3 regions of the Labrenzia sp. R5_0 genome follow, and region 1 is predicted to be linked to each of the others. Evidence: predicted binding sites of a transcription regulator. Region 1 holds the regulator's gene; each other region holds the start of a gene.

The links. Region 1 encodes LexA, which represses DNA repair genes until DNA is damaged. Its sites were predicted from a motif close to TGTTCNNNNTGTGTTCNG; they were not measured.
Region 2: J7447_RS11815 (UvrD-helicase domain-containing protein) is a predicted target of LexA. The motif match lies at 1,398-1,415, and genes of this name have one in related genera.
Region 3: recA (recombinase RecA) is a predicted target of LexA. The motif match lies at 929-946, and genes of this name have one in related genera.

Annotation. Positions count from the first base shown of each region.
Region 1 is NZ_JAGHRK010000007.1:126,530-129,575, forward strand. It holds gene J7447_RS27180 (ComEC/Rec2 family competence protein) at 1-1,267, shown strand, start outside; gene lexA (transcriptional repressor LexA) at 1,272-1,982, opposite strand; gene J7447_RS27190 (hypothetical protein) at 2,104-2,907, opposite strand; gene J7447_RS27195 (acyl-CoA synthetase) at 3,000-3,046, opposite strand, start outside.
Region 2 is NZ_JAGHRK010000002.1:636,960-640,005, forward strand. It holds gene J7447_RS11815 (UvrD-helicase domain-containing protein) at 1-1,365, opposite strand, end outside; gene J7447_RS11820 (GIY-YIG nuclease family protein) at 1,756-2,052, opposite strand; gene ligA (NAD-dependent DNA ligase LigA) at 2,376-3,046, opposite strand, start outside.
Region 3 is NZ_JAGHRK010000002.1:321,432-324,477, reverse strand. It holds gene J7447_RS10335 (PfkB family carbohydrate kinase) at 1-724, opposite strand, end outside; gene recA (recombinase RecA) at 1,064-2,137, shown strand; gene alaS (alanine--tRNA ligase) at 2,491-3,046, shown strand, end outside.

The sequences.
Region 1 (3,046 bases):
CTTTGTCGGAATTCTGGTGGGGCGACGCGGCCTGACCCTGCGAAGCGTAGCGTTGGCTGGCCTTGTGCTCTTGCTGATTGCTCCTGAGCGGTTGTTTTTTCCCGGCTTCCAGATGTCCTTCGCTGCCGTGATCTGCCTGGTCGCCGTATATGACCTGTGGCGGCAGCGAGATCATTCCCTGTCATCTGGTGAAAGAGTGTCCGGATGGGGCATGGCGACTTGTCTTTACCTCGGCAAGTGGGTTGCAGGGTTGTTCGTCACCGCATTGGTCGCAGGGCTGGCGACCGGCATTATAGGAGCTCATCACTTCAGCCGCATCGCGCCCTATGGCTTAGTCGGCAACTTGCTGGGAATGCCGGTGTTTTCACTTGTTGTGATGCCGATGGGAGTACTTGCATTCGTTCTGATGCCCTTCGGCCTTGCAGTTCTCCCTCTGGCTGTCATGTCTTTCGGAGTTTCACTTCTGTTGAAGGTTGCCTCCTTTACTGCGGCCCTTGATGCCGGCAGCGGAACTTCCGGAAGGCTCGACGGGGCTGCTGCATTGCTGTTGCTATCAGCATTATTTGCCGGATTGTTGGTGCCTGGCAGAAAGCGTGTGCTCGCAGGAGTGCCTCTCGTCGCAGGAATATTGATTGTTCTCACCAGCCGGCCTCCGGATATCCAGATTGCTGCAAGCGGCTCTCGAATAGCTGCCCGCGATGAAACGGGAACTTTGCGTTACGCAGCTAGGGGGAGATCGTTTGCAAGTGATCTCTGGCTGCAGTCGGAAGGAGTGAGGAATGATGCGATCTTGTCGCGCAAGATAAAATCGCCTCAAAGAAATTGCGATGACGACGGTTGTGTCATCAGGGCGTACGTCAATTCTGAGGACGCAGAACGGTTGGATGGCAGGCAATCGTTTCTTGCAATCGCGCAGCCAAAGACATTTGAAGCGTTTCAGCTGGATTGCCGATATGCCGATTTGGTCGTGACCGATCTTGTCGCTCCGGAGAGCTGCGGTGCAGCCCTCGTTCTGGATCACGGTACGCGCACCGAACGTGGCGCCGTCTCCATCTGGCTATCGCCCGGTGATTTCAGCGAGGCCGCAAATGCTACGAGCGGTGCCAGTGCACCGGGCCATCCGCCAAACGAAAATCTGAAAATCGGGAAACTGAAGTTTGCCATCCCGGACCCACCGCGCCCCTGGCATCATCAGGGTACGGTAACGAGAGACAGCCTGCGTCTAGCCGAGCGCGCCTCGGTGGCCGAAGCGCGCGCAGAGGAGTGACTGGTCAATACTGACGAAACAGGGCAACGAGGCGGCCCTGAACACGAACGCGGCCGGGACCGAAGATCCTGGTTTCATATGCCGGGTTGGCTGCTTCAAGAGCGATGGAAGCGCCTTTCTTGCGCAGCCGTTTCAAGGTGGCTTCTTCATCGTCCACGAGTGCAACAACGATGTCGCCACTGTCGGCACTGTCGGTCCGGCGGATAAGAACGGTATCACCGTCCAGAATGCCGGCCTCAATCATGGAATCACCACGAACCTCCAGCGCGTAGTGTTCCCCGCGACCAAGCAGGTCCTGCGGCACTGTGATGGAGTGGCTGTGTGTTTGAATTGCCTCGATGGGCACGCCGGCGGCGATGCGGCCCATGACGGGGATTTCCGTAACACTGGACACCGGCACTGGTGCAGCTTTTTCCGGCTCCGGTTTGCCGAGTGAGCCTTCAATGACTTCAGGTGAGAAGCTGCCTCTTGGCCGTGGAGCGCCCAGGCCGGGTGCGATGGAGTCCGGAAGACGAACAACTTCCATGGCTCTGGCCCGGTTCGGCAGGCGCCGGATGAAGCCACGTTCTTCAAGCGCGGTGATCAGGCGGTGAATGCCGGACTTGGAGCGCAGGTCGAGCGCGTCCTTCATTTCGTCGAAAGACGGCGGCACACCGGTTTCTTTCAGTCTTTCGTGAATGAACATGAGCAGTTCGTACTGCTTGCGCGTCAGCATGTAGGCGTCCCCTGACCGAGAAAACATCTGGTACAAATCAAGAACATGGTACCTGTTCTCATTGTGTTCTGCAAGGGTAAATGTTCTCTTACTGTTCTTGGCTTCGAACAAGTTGCCGTATTCAATCCGTCTCCGATATTGGATTCAGGTCGTCCTTCGATCCGGTCAGGATCAGCAGTTCACAGGTGATCAAAGTCGGCGCGCCACCAGCGGTGAGAATGCCCCGATGCAGTCCACCTTCGAGATCAACGGCGCGGATTGGGACGCAAAGCTCTTGCTCCGGTTTCGCGCCAGCGTTTTCAGTCAGGAGTATCTCGGAGATCAGACCTGTCATCGGCTGGGCGTCGCGGAACGCTGCTCCGGCCAGACTGCCCAGTCCATAGACTTCGTAGGAGGGTGCTTTCAGCTCTTTTGCGAGTTCTTGGATGCTGTCCGTCAGGTCGGCAAACGGAGCGAGTGTGGTGATAAGCGCATTGTAGTCGGTTGTCCGTGACTGTTCGTCATCCTGTTGCACACGAAACAGCGTGAATTCGGTTTCCGGATCCAGCGATGCCACGAACGCTGCGCCTTGCAGGCCGTACCCTTTGATGGCCCCCTGATGCGCAACCTTCAGCGTATGCGGCAGTAAGTGGCCAAGGTGCTCGACTTCTTCCTCATGCCAATAAGCGTGTACATGAGCGAACCATTCACCATCTCGTATCCCGAGAATGGCAACTGCGGACTCAAGCGTTGCGCCTTTCGAGGAGTGCGTGTCGCTGTACCAGGCTGCATGTCGGTCATCGATTGCACAGGCAGGCATCACAAAGTCGAACGCTTCGAGCATCAGCCCGGAAAGATCGAGAACGGCGGAGCTCAGTCCTTGGTGCGTGGCGAAGCGGCCCAGCGTCTCCAGCAAGGGAGTTTGCTCTGCCAGGGAGATTTCCAATGGTTTCGCCAGACATCTGGCATGGGGGAGCCGATTGATGGCACAAGGGCCGGGATGACGAATGTCGGACAGAGATCTGGGGGCGGGCCGTCTCACAACAGGCCTTTCTCGGTCAAATGCTCCCGCACCAGTTTCTTGG
Region 2 (3,046 bases), on a different contig from region 1:
CTCAAACGCCAGATCGTCCGCGGGCTGCGCGACACAGCGGAAATACGCCATGGCATCGCGGATTTCCATGCGCTCATAAAAGCGCGGACCGCCGATGACCCTGTAATTAAGTCCCAGCGTGACAAACCGGTCTTCGAACTCGCGCATCTGGAACGATGCCCGCACCAGAACCGCCATTTCATTGAGCGAATGACCTCGCGACTGAAGCGTCTCGATCTCGTCGCCGATGGTGCGCGCTTCTTCTTCGCTGTCCCAGACGGAGGCCACCGACACCAGGTCGTGGTCGGGTTCCTCGAAATCCGTGAACAGCGTCTTGCCGAGACGGCCTTCGTTAAAGGCAATCAGGTGGGATGCGGCAGCCAGGATATGGCTGGTTGAGCGGTAATTGCGCTCCAGGCGAATGACGGTGGCGCCCTTGAAGTCATGTTCGAAGCGCAGGATGTTATCGACTTCCGCGCCGCGCCAGCCGTAGATCGACTGGTCATCATCACCGACACAGCAGACATTCGGGTTGCCCTGGGCCAGCAGCCGCAGCCACAGGTACTGCGCGATGTTGGTGTCCTGATATTCGTCCACCAGCATATAGCGGAAGCGGCGCTGATATTCCTTGAGGACATCCGGCTGGGTCTTGAACAGCGTGATGACATGCAAAAGCAGGTCACCGAAATCGGCCGCGTTCAGGATCGACAGGCGCTCCTGATATTCCTCGTAAAGCTTTCGGCCCTTGCCGTTGGCAAACGCCCGCGCCTCGCCTTCCGGGATATCCTTTGGCCCAAGAGCCCGGTTTTTCCAACCATCCAGCATCCCGGCAAAGGCCTTGGCCGTCCAGCGCTTGTCGTCCAGCCCTTCGGCCTGGATGATCTGCTTGATAAGGCGGATCTGGTCGTCGGTATCGAGGATCGAGAAGGACGATTTCAAGCCGACAAGTTCGGCATGCTTGCGCAGGATCTTCACACAGATGGAGTGGAACGTGCCGAGCCACGCCATGCCTTCCACATTGCCGCCGACAAAACCGGCAATGCGTTCCTTCATCTCGCGCGATGCCTTGTTGGTGAACGTGACAGCCAGAATTTCGGACGGCCGCGCCAAGCCGGTTGCCAGAATATGGGCGATGCGTGTTGTCAGCACGCGGGTCTTGCCCGTACCGGCACCAGCCAGCACCAGAACCGGCCCTTCGGTCGTTTCCACCGCCAGCCGCTGCTCCGGGTTCAGCCCCGTCAGATAGTCCGGTGCCCGCCGTGCCGCCATCGCCCTGGCCGCGATCCCACCTTGCGGCCGCGCGGGAGCAGGCGCGGACTCCGCCCGCGTGCCGATAGGCTGGAATGGATCGTCAAAGGAATCGTCGTACCCGTCCGGGTCGGTCATGGTTTACTGGTCCGGTTTCAAGCGCTTGTTTTGAGAACAATATAGCAACATACCGGCGCTGGCGAGGCAGGAATGACCGATTTGGTGGGGACAAGAAGCGGGCTTTTCTTATTTGAACCGGCAACTGCGTGAGGCCGCCTCCTTTGACAAAGCCGCGACAGATTTCAGGAACCCCAGAGGTTTGCGGTTCCAGCGAGCACAGGGGTTACTGGATCCCGGTCTTGCCGCTGCGCGTCAAACCGGGATGACAAGAAGCAAAGCCATGCCCTGAAGCCTCCCTCTTGTCATCCCCGCGCAGGCGGGGATCCAGTAAACTAGGGAGCCTGTTGCTTGACCAAGCGGCGGGAGAACTGGCAATGCCCAGAAAACGATCGAAGCGACGCAAAAGTGTCAAACCAGTTTAGCAAACAGGTCGTCCCAGTTTGGATTCCGTTCGTCGATCAAATGGATCTTCCAGGCACGCTTCCAGCGTTTGAGCTGTTTTTCCCGCTTGATCGCCCACTCGATTTCCTCGTGAACTTCGTAATACACCAAGCGATGCACGCCATATTTCGCGGTAAACTGGCTTCCGAGGCCTTCACGGTGCTGCGAAACCCTGCCCAACAGGTCATTCGTCACCCCGGCATAGAGCGTGCCGCCCAGTCCGCTTGCAAGAATGTAGACATAATATTGCTGATCGAGGTGCAACGTGGAGCCTTCGTTGAAATTCTTCCCGGATAAACGTTAGTCCTGCTGATATGACGCAGCCGATACCGGTTTCGGGAAACCCGGAGGTTTGCGGTTACAGCGAGCACAGGAGTTACTGGATCCCGGTCTTGCCGCTGCGCGTCAAACCGGGATGACAATGGATGGCGGGGTAATGTGAAATGAAAACAGAGCCCACCTCCCCATTTTGTCATCCCCGCGCAGGCGGGGATCCAGTAAACGCAGGCACCGGTGGAACAAAATGCCTCTGCCTCGGGCCTTTCGTCAAAAAAACCCGGATGACAAAACACGAAGGGAATATCCGCTCAGGCCCCCACCAGATCGAACCAGTCATCCTCGGAGATGACTTCGATCTCCAGTTCCTGCGCCTTTTTCAGCTTTGAACCAGCTCCAGGTCCGGCCACCACCAGGTCGGTCTTTTTCGACACGGAACCGGCTGTCTTGGCACCAAAGCGTTCGGCCATGGCCTTGGCTTCGTCGCGGGTCATACGTTCCAGCGAGCCGGTGAAAACCACTGTCTTGCCTGCGACAGGTGAGCCAGAGGCGTTGATCTTTTCAGCGTCCTTGGGTGACACCTCGACCAGAAGCGCGTCGAGCTGGTCGAGATTGTGTTGCTCGGCAAAGAACTCCGCCAGCGCCTCGGCAACGATATGGCCGATGCCGTCGATGTCATTGAGCTCTGTCCAGGCTTCACCCGACGTGTCATGCGCCGCCTTCATGGCAACGTAGAACGCCGCCCAGGAGCCATAGGCACGTGCCAGAAGCTTGGCGTTGCCCTCGCCCACGTGACGGATTCCAAGGGCGAAGATGAAACGATGAAGGTCAATCTCCCGCCGCGCGTTGATTGCCTCGAAAAGGTTCTTCGCCGAAACGGCCCCCCAGCCTTCCCGGTTGCGCAACTTGGTGAGAGAGCGCTTGTCCCGCTCCTCCAGCGTGAAGATGTCCGCCGGCGCCATCACAAGGCCTTCCTTGTAGA
Region 3 (3,046 bases), on a different contig from region 1:
GGTGAAGTTTCTCGCTTTCGAGCACCAGCACATCAGATGCTGCACTGGTCAGGACAAAACTCTTGAGACCGGTCTGCGACAAGGCCGCCGCCAGGTCTTCGGAAGACGTGCCGCGGGAAAGCCCGGTAAGCGTGACCGCTTCGCCGCGGTTCAACATCAGGCAATCCAGTTTGCCGAGAACCCCACGCAGCCGGACTGCCTTGGCATCCGAAACGGCATTGGCAACAAGACGCCCGGGCAAGGCACGACCCGTCAGCCGGACCAGCATTGCAGCGGGCAGGTTGGCATCCAGAAACCAGATCGTATCGTCCGTCGCGTTTGCTGCAAGATCCGCAACGATACCGTCGAAGAGATCCTCGGGGGCTTCGGACAGAACACGGTCGTCAACGCAGGCGGCTGCAAGATCACCTGCCGGATTATGCAGTGCGAGGTACTGGCCCGTTGCGAAACCTTTCCGGGCCTTCACATGCAGCTCGAGCCCTTCCTGGCTGAGCTGGCGGGAAAGCATGTCTGCAGCGCCGTCTTCTCCAACCGCTCCCACAAGGCGTGTTCCAACCCCGAGCCGAACCAGCGCACGTGCAATGTTCGTGGCAACGCCGCCAGGCTTTGCGTTCAGCCTCGATGGGGTCGAGGTCTCGGGGCGGATCGGCTCGCTGGCATGGGCGATCGTATCGTAATGGATCGCACCGATTGCGATGACGGGGGAGGAGATGGCTGAAGTCACGTTCTGGACTGTCTCATGAAAAGCCGGGATCAAAACAGAAGCGTTCGATGCGCCGGTACTGGCAACCGTTGAAGAGGCGGGCTAGCAGATTAAGGCCGGGGCGGCAACTGGCGGCAGGCAAGCGCCGGTGATTCTGCACGATCGCGGAATCACGGGATGTTCCGATCAATAGATTACGCAAGGTAAGTTCTAAAATCGATAAGTGAGAACATATTGGAAACAAACAGCCATTTTCATTTTAATACCAATCGGTTTTGCCGGCTTGTCAAATGAGAACAAAATGTGTACAAAGGCTCTCATTGAAACGGCGCGTCCATCGTGGAATAAGGAGCGTAAGCCATGTCGCAAAGTACACTTCGTCTCGTAGAAAGCAGCCAGATGGATAAGACAAAAGCGCTGGACGCAGCGCTCAGCCAAATCGAACGCGCCTTCGGCAAAGGTTCCATCATGAAGATGGGGCAGGGCCAGGTGGTTGAGGTGCAAGCCGTCTCGACCGGGTCACTCGGACTTGATATCGCGCTCGGGATCGGCGGTCTGCCGCGCGGCCGTATCGTCGAGATCTACGGGCCTGAGTCTTCAGGTAAAACCACGCTTGCCCTGCATGCGGTTGCCGAAGCCCAGAAGACCGGTGGTATCTGCGCCTTTGTCGATGCGGAGCACGCGCTGGATCCGATCTATGCACGCAAGCTTGGCGTCGATATCGACAATCTGCTGATCTCCCAGCCGGACGCTGGTGAACAGGCACTTGAAATTGCCGACACACTGGTGCGCTCCGGCGCCATTGATGTTCTGGTCATCGACTCGGTCGCCGCGCTGACGCCGAAGGCCGAACTCGAAGGCGAGATGGGCGACAGTCTGCCGGGCATGCAGGCCCGTCTGATGAGCCAGGCTCTTCGCAAGCTGACCGCGTCGATTTCCAAGTCGAAGTGCATGGTGATCTTCATCAACCAGATCCGCATGAAGATCGGCGTGATGTTCGGCTCTCCGGAAACCACGACAGGTGGCAACGCGCTGAAATTCTACGCGTCCGTCCGTCTGGATATCCGCCGTATCGGTGCGATCAAGGACCGGGACGAAGTCGTCGGCAACCAGACCCGCGTGAAAGTCGTCAAGAACAAGCTTGCGCCTCCTTTCCGTCAGGTGGAATTCGACATCGTCTATGGTGAAGGCGTGTCCAAGACCGGCGAACTCATCGACCTTGGCGTCAAGGGCAACATCGTTGAAAAGTCGGGTGCCTGGTTCTCCTACAATAGCCAGCGTCTTGGCCAGGGCCGGGAAAACGCAAAGCAGTTTCTGAAGGACAATCCGGAAATTGCCGATGAAATCGAACTGGCGATCCGCCAGAACGCCGGCCTGATCGCCGATGCGATCATCGATCCGGACGGCGGAGCGGAAGACGAAGCAGAGGACTGATCCTCAGCTTCCGGTCTCCGTCTGCAAGAGCTCCGGACGTTTGTCCGGTCTTCCAAGGGCCTCCTTCCGCACTCCGGAAGGGGGCCTTTTGCTTTTCGGGACCCGCAACGGAGCGAAATTGGAAGAGGTCAGATCCCGTTGGAGCGGTTGTCCTGCGCATGAGGGCAGCCTTCATTCCGGAAATCGCCTGTTTCCCGGCAGCTTTCCGTTAGGTCGGACCCGTGCAACCGCTGGACAGGGTTGGAGGTGAAAGTTAAAAGGCTGTTCCGGCGCGGATCGGCGACCCAGATCCAGCGCCTTCAAGATTTTCAACAGGCCCTCATATGCGGGGCTGTGACCGATGCGAGATCCGAATGACCGGCGTAAATGAAATCCGCTCTGCCTTTCTGGACTATTTCAAGACAAACGGCCACGAAGTGGTCGAGTCCGGGCCGCTGGTGCCGCGTAACGATCCGACCCTGATGTTTGCGAACGCGGGCATGAACCAGTTCAAGAACGTGTTCACCGGTCTGGAAAAGCGCGACTATTCCCGTGCGGTCACGGCGCAGAAATGCGTTCGCGCCGGCGGCAAGCACAACGACCTGGACAACGTCGGTTACACCGCACGCCACCACACCTTCTTCGAGATGCTGGGCAACTTCTCCTTTGGTGACTATTTCAAGGACCAGGCGATCGAACTGGCCTGGAACCTCGTCAACAAGGAATTCGGCCTGCCGAAGGACAAGCTGCTGGTAACCGTCTTTGCCGAAGACGATCAGGCGTTCGATCTTTGGAAGAAGATCGCAGGTCTCAGCGAAGACCGGATCATCCGCATCGCGACGTCGGACAATTTCTGGTCCATGGGCGATACCGGCCCGTGCGGCCCCTGTTCTGAAATCTTCTACGACCATGGCGACCACATCTGGGGCG